Regions from separate parts of the Pseudomonas sp. EA_5y_Pfl2_R50 genome, predicted to be linked through region 3. Evidence: predicted binding sites of a transcription regulator. Region 3 holds the regulator's gene; each other region holds the start of a gene.
The links. Region 3 encodes sigma-54, which starts transcription at its own class of promoters, with help from an activator protein. Its sites were predicted from a motif close to ANTGGCATNNANNTTGCTNT; they were not measured.

Region 1 (3,265 bases), on a different contig from region 3:
GCTGATCAAGGCACGGCTCCTGCCCATCGCCGCCGAACTGGATCTCAACGATCTGGAAGGTCGCACCACCGATGCCGGGGTGAAAAACCTGAAGTCCCAGAACAGCATCGAAATCCGCAGCATTACTCCTGTCTGAGATTCTTCCTGTCACCTTTCACACCAGGCCTTGGCAGCGGCTCCAGGTTGGGGCTACTCTGCAAGCGAGATCAGCGAACGGATCGCTAAGGTCTGGTCTTGTCAGCTACATGCTTGTTCCCGCGTGCAACCACGTTGCCGTAGTACTTTGGCCCAAGGCCCGGGGCGGGAATACGGAAAGTCTATCCATCTATGCGAGGGGGACGATTCATGAGCACAGCCTATCAAGAAGACATCAGCAGCAATGTTCTGCGCCGCATGAAAGAAGGCGGTTTCGATTTTTCCCGTTTCCATCCCATCGAGTTCTACGCCATTTTCCCGGACGAGGAGCGGGCGCGCAGGGCGGCAGGCAAGTTTCGCGGTGAATCCATCAATGCCCAGGTCAGTGCGCGCGACGACGGCGCCTGGTCGCTGGAATTGAGCAAAGTGATGTACGCGACCTATGACGACATTGGCGATTTCGAGCAGGGCTTTTCGGCGGTGGTCGAGCCCTTGGGTGGCATCATCGAGGGCTGGGGCGTGAAGCAGGAGGTGCGCAATCGTCACCGTTTGAACTGATCTCTGGTTTCATTTGTTGAACAGCGGCTGACCTTCGGGTTGGCCGTTGTTTTTTACGATCTCTGCTTTTGCTTTCAAAACGTTTCCAAAAGGCAAAAAAAAGCCACCGGAGAGGGTGGCTAAAAGGGAAGACCGATAAGGAGAGGAAACCGGTCAGGGTTAAAGCGGGGCGGGCTACCGAGGCAATCCAGATCAGTTGAGCCGGGCGCTTCGTGACGGTGTAGCCGGCGAAGTGTTGCAGCGAATGCGCGGATTATCCGCAGGCAGCGTCGGGCAGTGAAATCAACTCTGACTATGCTGGTGATAGGCGATGCAGTGCGTCGCAATGAAGCGGGGGCAATCAGGTTGGGGCATTTGCCGCACAGGAATGGTGCGGTGTCTGTGGCGTGAATATCCAACCGATTGAAATCAAAGCGTTTATGCCGATGGCACGGGCCTTGCGAAGGTCTGTATGTCCGGGTGACAAGGAGTACGGCATGATCCGCACCTATTTTGATGAAATGTACGATGCCGGCGGCCAGGTCCGCCCGCATTATCGGGAGTTCGCCCGATGGCTGGCTGACACGCCTGACGAGCTGCTGGCCCAACGGCGACGCGAGGCCGATCTGCTGTTTCATCGTGCCGGGATTACCTTCACGCTCTATGGGGACGAGCAGGGCACCGAGCGCCTGATTCCTTTCGACACCATTCCGCGCAGCATTCCCGCCAGCGAATGGCGGATTGTCGAGCGCGGCTGCATCCAGCGGGTCAAGGCGTTGAACATGTTCCTCGCCGACCTTTATCACGAGCAGCGCATCATCAAGGCCGGGATCATTCCCGCCGAGCAGGTGCTGGCCAACGAGCAATACCAATTGGCGATGCAGGGCCTGGATCTGCACCGCGATATCTATTCGCATATCTCCGGAGTCGATCTGGTGCGCGATGGCGACGGCACGTACTACGTGCTCGAAGACAACCTGCGCACCCCGAGCGGCGTGAGTTACATGCTCGAAGACCGCAAGATGATGATGCGCCTGTTCCCGGAGTTGTTTGCCGCCCAGCGCATCGCCCCGATCGATCACTACCCGAATCTGCTGCTCGACACCCTCAAAAGCTCCAGTGCGATTGATAACCCGAGCGTGGTCGTGCTGACCCCCGGGCGCTTCAACAGTGCGTTTTTCGAGCATGCGTTTCTCGCCCGGGAAATGGGCGTGGAGTTGGTCGAGGGCGCGGATCTGTTCGTGCGCGACGACAAGGTTTTCATGCGCACCACCGACGGCCCGAAAGCAGTGGACGTGATCTATCGCCGGCTCGACGACGCATTTCTCGATCCGTTGGCGTTCAACCCGGATTCGATGCTCGGTGTGCCGGGGCTGCTGTCGTCGTATCGCTCGGGCAACGTCGTGCTGGCAAACGCCATCGGCACCGGTGTGGCGGACGACAAGTCGGTTTATCCGTTTGTCACCGACATGATCCGCTTCTACCTCGATGAAGAACCGATCCTGAAGAACGTGCCGACCTGGCAATGCCGTAACCCATCTGAACTTTCCCATGTGCTGGCCAATCTTCCAGATCTGGTGGTCAAGGAAACCCAAGGCTCTGGCGGTTACGGAATGCTGGTAGGGCCGGCCTCAACCAAAGCGGAAATCGATGCCTTCCGCGAGCGCATCAAGGCCAAGCCTCACGCCTACATTGCGCAACCGACGCTGTCGCTGTCGACCTGTCCGACCTTTGTCGAAAACGGCATTGCCCCGCGCCATATCGACTTGCGTCCGTTTGTTCTGTCCGGTCGCGAAACCCGGGTTGTGCCCGGCGGTTTGACCCGCGTGGCGCTGCGCGAAGGCTCCCTGGTGGTGAATTCCTCCCAGGGTGGTGGAACCAAGGACACCTGGGTGGTCGAGGATTGAAGGAAGCTTGCCATGTTAAGTAGAACTGCCTCGGATCTGTATTGGATGTCGCGTTATCTGGAGCGGGCGGAAAACCTCGCACGGATGCTCGACATCAGCTATTCGCTGTCGCTGATGCCGCAGGACGGTCGCGGCGATGGTTTGCACGAGCTGGCCATGCCGCTGCTGATCACCGGCACCCTCGACGATTACCTGGAGCGCCATGGCGCGTTGCACGCCGAACGCCTGTTGCACTTTTTCGCCCTCGATGCAGCCAACCCGGCGAGCATCTACAGTTGCCTCGGCGCGGCGCGGGCCAGTGCGCATGCGGTGCGCGGACGTATCACGGCTGACATGTGGGAGAACATCAACGCGACATGGCTGGAGATTCGCGGGATCGCCGAACAGGGCCTCAGCCGTTATGGCATGAGCCGTTTCTGCGAATGGATCAAGGAGCGCTCGCACCTGTTCCGTGGCGCGTCCTACGGCACGATCATGCGTAACGATGCGTTTCGCTTTATTCGCCTCGGCACTTTTATCGAACGAGCCGACAACACGTTGCGTCTGCTTGATGCCCGCTATGAAATGGCCGGTGATCAGGCCGAAGCGGTCAGCGATGGCACCGCCCACGCGTACTACCAGTGGAGTGCCCTGCTGCGCGCCTTGTCGTCCTTCGAGGCCTACACCGAAATCTACCGCGACGCTCC
Region 2 (3,265 bases), on a different contig from region 3:
GTCGCCAAACGAAAAGGGTGGCAGCTATGCGCGGGTTGGCGAACCGGTGAATTCGAAACCGGCAGACCCTGAGGTCTCCCACGCAAAGCCGCCATAACTCGTTGAGAGAAAAAACCTCTCTGTGAGTTTAGTTGCATTGCGTCAAATTCGATCCAGGTCGCCAAACCCGGTGCTGAACATTCAGCATCGGGTGAGCTTAGAAACCTGGGCTTTTCGGCGCAATCGGACGGCGGTGGTGCAGTGTGTAGGACGTTGCCGGGATTTTTGCAGGGCTGCGCATCAAAAGATTGAGCCCGCGCTAATTCCTACACATGAAGCTGAAGGTCGTGCCGACCTTCAATCGCTAGCAGGCTAGCTCCCACAGGGAATTGCGGTGTTATTCCGCAGGCGGCGTCAGCTTGGCTTCCATCTCGGCGACTTTGGCTTCGAGGCTTTCGAGGCGAGCGCGAGTGCGGGCCAGCACCACCATCTGACTATCAAACTCTTCACGGCTGACCAGATCGAGTTTGCTGAAGGCGCTCTGCAGCAGCATCTTGAACTGGCTTTCGATTTCGGCTTTCGGCAGCGGGGTGTCGCCGCTGAACAGGCGGGAGGCGGTGCCGCTCAGGGCGTCGAGGAAGTCTTTGGGCGCGAGCATGGTAGATGTCCTGGAAACAATGGCCGGCAGTGTATCACGCAGTGTCTATAGTCAATCCCGTGGTCAGGGATGCACGCTTTTCGCGCAGCCGGACGGACGGTGACGCACCGTTGTTGTGCGTATCCACCGAGCCTTTTGCGCGCGATGGCTTGCAGCAGCGGCCAAGGGATTGAAATCAGGGGATTTTGGCGAGATGGCAAGGTTTCTGCTTAGTCACCTTCGACCCATGCACTGATGCAGTCGCTGTGACGAATGCAGTGCGGCAGACGGAGCGGGGAGTTTCGTCAGCAGCGGTTAGCTGGCGTCAGTCGGGCAGGTAAGGCCGACGATGCGTTACAAAGCCAGGCACTGCGCTTAGACTTGAGTCGGGTTTGTTTTCCTGGGGCAAGTCCACCAATTCGGGAGAGAGTTTCATGAAGCTAGTCACTGCCATCATCAAGCCGTTCAAGTTGGACGACGTGCGCGAGTCGCTGTCCGAAATCGGCGTGCAGGGCATTACCGTTACTGAAGTCAAAGGCTTCGGCCGGCAGAAGGGTCACACCGAGCTGTATCGCGGCGCGGAATATGTGGTCGATTTTCTGCCCAAGGTGAAAATCGACGTGGCCATCGACGACAAGGATCTGGATCGGGTGATCGAGGCGATCACCAAGGCGGCCAACACCGGCAAGATCGGTGACGGCAAGATCTTCGTGGTCAATCTGGAACAGGCGATTCGCATCCGTACCGGCGAAACCGATACCGACGCGATCTAAGCGCCGCCACAAACCCCAACGCCCCAGGAGAAAACAATATGACTCTGCGTAAATTCGCAGGGCTAGGAGCCCTGTTGTCCATCGTAATGCCAAGCCTTGCAATGGCGGCAGACGAAGTGGCGGCCCCAGTCCTCAATTCCGGCGACACTGCCTGGATGCTCACCTCGACAGCCCTCGTGCTGTTCATGACCATCCCGGGCCTGGCGCTGTTCTACGGCGGCATGGTTCGCTCGAAAAACATTCTTTCCGTGATGATGCAGTGCTTCGCCATTACCGGTCTGATCAGCATCCTGTGGGTCATTTATGGCTACAGCATTGCGTTCGACACCACCGGCATGGAGCAGGGCGTCGTCAACTTCAACTCGTTCTTCGGCGGCATGGGCAAGGCGTTCCTCGCCGGTGTCACGCCTTCGAGCCTGACAGGTCCCGCGGCGCTGTTCCCTGAGGCGGTGTTCATCACCTTCCAGATGACCTTCGCGATCATCACTCCGGCGCTGATCGTCGGTGCGTTCGCCGAGCGGATGAAGTTCTCCGCGATGCTGATCTTCATGGCTATCTGGTTCACCCTGGTTTACGCGCCAATCGCGCACATGGTCTGGTCCGGCAACGGTGGCCTGATGTGGGACTGGGGCGTACTCGACTTTGCGGGCGGCACCGTGGTGCACATCAACGCCGGTGTGGCCGGTCTGATTGCCTGCCTGGTACTGGGCAAGCGCAAAGGCTTCCCGACCACCCCGATGGCTCCGCACAACCTCGGTTACACCCTGATGGGCGCGGCAATGCTGTGGGTTGGCTGGTTTGGCTTCAACGCCGGCTCCGCTGCAGCAGCCAACGGCACCGCCGGCATGGCGATGCTGGTGACTCAGATCGCTACCGCTGCTGCCGCGCTGGGCTGGATGTTTGCCGAGTGGGTCACCCACGGCAAGCCAAGCGCTCTGGGCATCGCCTCGGGTGTGGTGGCCGGTCTGGTCGCGATTACTCCGGCTGCCGGCACCGTGGGCCCGATGGGCGCCCTGGTGATTGGTCTGGCGGCGGGCGTAGTGTGCTTCTTCTGCGCCACCACCCTGAAACGCAAACTCGGTTATGACGATTCCCTGGATGCCTTCGGCGTGCACGGTATCGGCGGTATCCTCGGCGCGATCCTTACCGGTGTCTTTGCTGCGCCGGCTCTGGGTGGCTTCGGCACCGTCACCGACATCGGTGCGCAAGTCTGGATTCAGATCAAGGGCGTTGGCTTCACGGTGATCTACACCGCGATCGTCACCTTCATCATCCTCAAGGTACTGGACGCCGTAATGGGTCTGCGTGTAACCGAGGAAGAAGAGTCGGTCGGTCTCGATCTGGCGCAACACAACGAACGCGGCTACAACCTGTAAGTACGCGCACTCAAAAACTTGCCCGGCTCGCCGGGCATTTTTTTGTCTGGAATTTGTCATTGAAAGCACAGCTGAAAGGTTTTTTCCTACGGCTTTGGTCGTGTTTACGCCGAACGTTTTTCTGCGGCCAAAGGCTTACACCATTGCAGGAATATTAGGCCCTTTGTTTTTTCCCAGAGCGCGCTAGAATGCGCCCCGAACGTGCGGAGAACTGTATGTGGCAACAGACTCTGATAACCCTGCGGGCCAGGCCCCGGGGCTTTCATCTGGTAACGGACGAGTTACTCGCCGGGCTGCCTGAACTCAGGAAGTGCCGGGTCGGTCTGTTGCATCTGTGGCTGCAGCATACCTCGGCGTCGTTGACCATCAACGAGAACGCCGATCCGGCGGTACGTCGCGACTTCGAACGATTTTTCAATCGTCTGATCCCACAAGGAACAGACGGCTATGAGCATAACGACGAAGGCCTGGACGACCTCCCGGCGCACTTCAAGGCCAGC
Region 3 (3,265 bases):
CAAGGCGGGTATCGGCTATCTGCCGCAAGAAGCGTCGATCTTCCGCAAACTGTCGGTGGCCGACAACATCATGGCGATCCTCGAGACCCGCCAGGAACTCGACAAGGCCGGCCGTCGCAAGGAACTGGAAAGCCTGCTGCAGGAATTCCATATCAGCCACATCCGCGACAACCTTGGCATGAGCCTGTCCGGTGGTGAACGCCGCCGGGTAGAAATTGCCCGCGCCCTGGCGACCGCGCCGAAATTCATTCTGCTCGACGAACCGTTCGCCGGTGTCGACCCGATCTCGGTCGGCGACATCAAACAGATCATCCATCACCTCAAGGCCAAAGGCATCGGCGTACTGATCACCGACCATAACGTGCGCGAGACCCTGGATATCTGCGAAACCGCTTATATCGTCAACGACGGTCAATTGATTGCCGAAGGCGACGCAGAAACCATCCTGGCCAATGACCTGGTCAAGGAAGTGTATCTGGGCCACGAATTCCGCCTGTAAGCACAACAATGCTTCGTGAGCGGTGCGTGCGCTGTATCGATTCAAGCAGTATTTAATACGCTTAATTGTTACAGCGCTCTAGGCAAACACTTCAGTTTCAGGCATATAATTTGCTTAAGTTTGGCGCTCCGGCGCCCTGTAGTGGATGGCGCATAGCGCCGGCGAATAAGGTGTTAAGCCCCTGCCATGAAACCATCGCTAGTCTTGAGAATGGGCCAGCAGCTGACGATGACACCGCAGCTGCAACAGGCCATCCGCCTGCTCCAATTGTCGACCCTGGATCTGCAACAGGAAATCCAGGAGGCTCTGGAATCCAATCCGATGCTCGAACGCCAGGAAGAAGGCGACGACTTCGACAACTCCGATCCCATGGCCGACAACGCCGAACAGAAGCCTAATACAGAGATCCAGGAACCTTCCTACCAGGAAACCGCCCCGACGGTGGACAATCTCGAGGACGGCGAATGGAACGAACGCATCCCCAACGAGCTTCCGGTCGATACCGCCTGGGAAGACGTCTACCAGACCAGCGCCAGCAGCCTGCCCAGCAACGATGATGACGAGTGGGACTTCACCACCCGCACATCCGCCGGCGAAAGCCTGCAAAGTCACCTGCTGTGGCAACTCAATCTCGCACCGATGTCCGACACCGATCGCCTGATCGCCGTTACCCTGATTGATTGCATCAACAATCAGGGCTATCTCGATGAGACCCTCGGAGAGATCCTTGAGGCGTTCGATCCGGAACTGGACATCGAGCTGGACGAAATCGAAGCCGTCCTGCATCGCATCCAGCAGTTCGAACCCGCCGGCATCGGCGCTCGCAACCTCGGCGAATGCCTGCTGCTGCAATTGCGCCAGTTACCCGCCAAGACCCCTTGGCTGGCGGAGGCGAAGCGCCTGGTCAGCGATTACATCGACCTGCTCGGCGGCCGCGACTACAGCCAGCTGATGCGCCGCATGAAGCTCAAGGAAGACGAGCTGCGCCAGGTCATCGAACTGGTGCAGAGCCTCAACCCGCGCCCGGGTTCGCAAATCGAGTCCACCGAAGCCGAATACGTTGTCCCCGACGTTATCGTGCGCAAGGACAACGAGCGCTGGCTGGTCGAACTCAATCAGGAATCGGTGCCGCGTCTGCGCGTCAATGCCCAGTACGCCGGTTTCGTCCGCCGTGCCGACACCAGCGCCGACAACACCTTCATGCGCAACCAGTTGCAGGAAGCGCGCTGGTTCATCAAGAGCCTGCAGAGCCGCAACGAAACCCTGATGAAAGTAGCCACCCAGATCGTCGAGCATCAGCGCGGTTTTCTGGAGTACGGCGACGAAGCCATGAAGCCGCTGGTTCTGCACGACATCGCTGAAGCGGTGGGCATGCACGAATCGACGATTTCCCGGGTGACTACGCAGAAATTCATGCATACCCCGCGCGGTATTTATGAACTGAAATACTTTTTCTCCAGCCACGTCAGCACCTCCGAAGGCGGCGAATGCTCGTCCACGGCGATCCGCGCGATCATCAAAAAACTGGTTGCAGCGGAAAATCAGAAAAAGCCGTTGAGTGACAGCAAGATCGCTGGTTTACTGGAGGCACAAGGCATTCAGGTGGCTCGCCGCACCGTCGCCAAGTACCGCGAATCCCTCGGGATCGCGCCTTCGAGCGAACGCAAGCGGTTGATGTAAGCCACGTTACAGCGTTCCAGTGGCAGGCTCTTCGGCCTGCCGCTTTATGCACTGGCAACGAAGGAGAAGCTGTATGCAAGTCAACATCAGTGGACACCAACTGGAAGTGACCCAACCTCTGCGTTCCTATATCGAGGAAAAACTCCAGCGACTGGAGCGCCATTTCGACAAGATAACCAACGTGCAAGTCACGATGTGCGTCGAAAAGCTCAAGCAGAAAATCGAAGCCACCTTGCATATACCCGGCAGCGAAGTGGTCGCCAACGCAGAAGATACCGACATGTACGCTGCGATCGACGCACTGACCGACAAGCTGGATCGCCAACTCAAAAAGCATAAGGAAAAGACCCAGAGCCTCCTCCAGGGCGCAACCGGTCGATAACCCCCCATTCCATGATCCGACTTGAAAGCATCCTGACCCCCGGCCGTTCCATCGTGAACGTGCCGGGCGGCAGTAAAAAGAAAGCCCTCGAACAAATTGCCAACCTGATCGCCCGGGAAGTCCCGGATCTGGAGATGCAAGATGTCTTCGAAGCGCTGGTTGCCCGTGAAAAACTCGGTTCCACCGGTTTTGGCAACGGCATCGCCATCCCTCACTGCCGCCTCAAGGGTTGCCAGTCGCCCATCAGCGCACTGATTCACCTTGAAGCCCCCATTGATTTCGATGCCATCGACGGCGCTCCCGTGGACCTGCTGTTTGTACTGCTGGTACCGGAAGCGGCGACCGAAGCGCACCTGGAACTGCTGCGACAGATCGCCAGCATGCTGGATCGCAAGGAAGTGCGCGAAAAACTTCGAAGCGCTCCGAGCAACGAAGCCTTGTACCAAGTCGTCGTGGACGAACAGAACGGGCACTAATCATGCGTTTGATCATCGTCAGTGGCCGCTCCGGCTCGGGTAAAAGTACCGCCCTGGATGTCCTCGAAGACAACGGTTACTACTGCATCGACAACCTGCCGGCAGGGTTGCTGCCGGAATTGGCCGAGCGCGCACTGATTCACACGGAACTCGCACAACCGCTGGTCGCCGTATCGATTGATGCGCGCAATCTGCCGAGTCACCTGACCCGCTTCCCCGAACTGCTTG

Region 1: the regulator sigma-54 is predicted to act here: its motif matches at 1,118-1,137, upstream of AACY19_RS25625 (circularly permuted type 2 ATP-grasp protein).
Region 2: the regulator sigma-54 is predicted to act here: its motif matches at 830-849, upstream of glnK (P-II family nitrogen regulator).

What each region holds. Positions count from the first base shown of each region.
Region 1 is NZ_CAXAPT010000021.1:29,558-32,822, forward strand. Features, by position in the region: gene AACY19_RS25615 (hypothetical protein) at 1-136, shown strand, start outside; gene AACY19_RS25620 (ribonuclease E inhibitor RraB) at 346-693, shown strand; gene AACY19_RS25625 (circularly permuted type 2 ATP-grasp protein) at 1,170-2,579, shown strand; gene AACY19_RS25630 (alpha-E domain-containing protein) at 2,592-3,265, shown strand, end outside.
Region 2 is NZ_CAXAPT010000006.1:709-3,973, forward strand. Features, by position in the region: gene AACY19_RS11725 (accessory factor UbiK family protein) at 377-637, opposite strand; gene glnK (P-II family nitrogen regulator) at 1,051-1,389, shown strand; gene AACY19_RS11735 (ammonium transporter) at 1,428-2,765, shown strand; gene AACY19_RS11740 (secondary thiamine-phosphate synthase enzyme YjbQ) at 2,981-3,265, shown strand, end outside.
Region 3 is NZ_CAXAPT010000004.1:188,025-191,289, reverse strand. Features, by position in the region: gene lptB (LPS export ABC transporter ATP-binding protein) at 1-499, shown strand, start outside; gene AACY19_RS08825 (RNA polymerase factor sigma-54) at 686-2,179, shown strand; gene hpf (ribosome hibernation-promoting factor, HPF/YfiA family) at 2,253-2,561, shown strand; gene ptsN (PTS IIA-like nitrogen regulatory protein PtsN) at 2,573-3,037, shown strand; gene rapZ (RNase adapter RapZ) at 3,040-3,265, shown strand, end outside.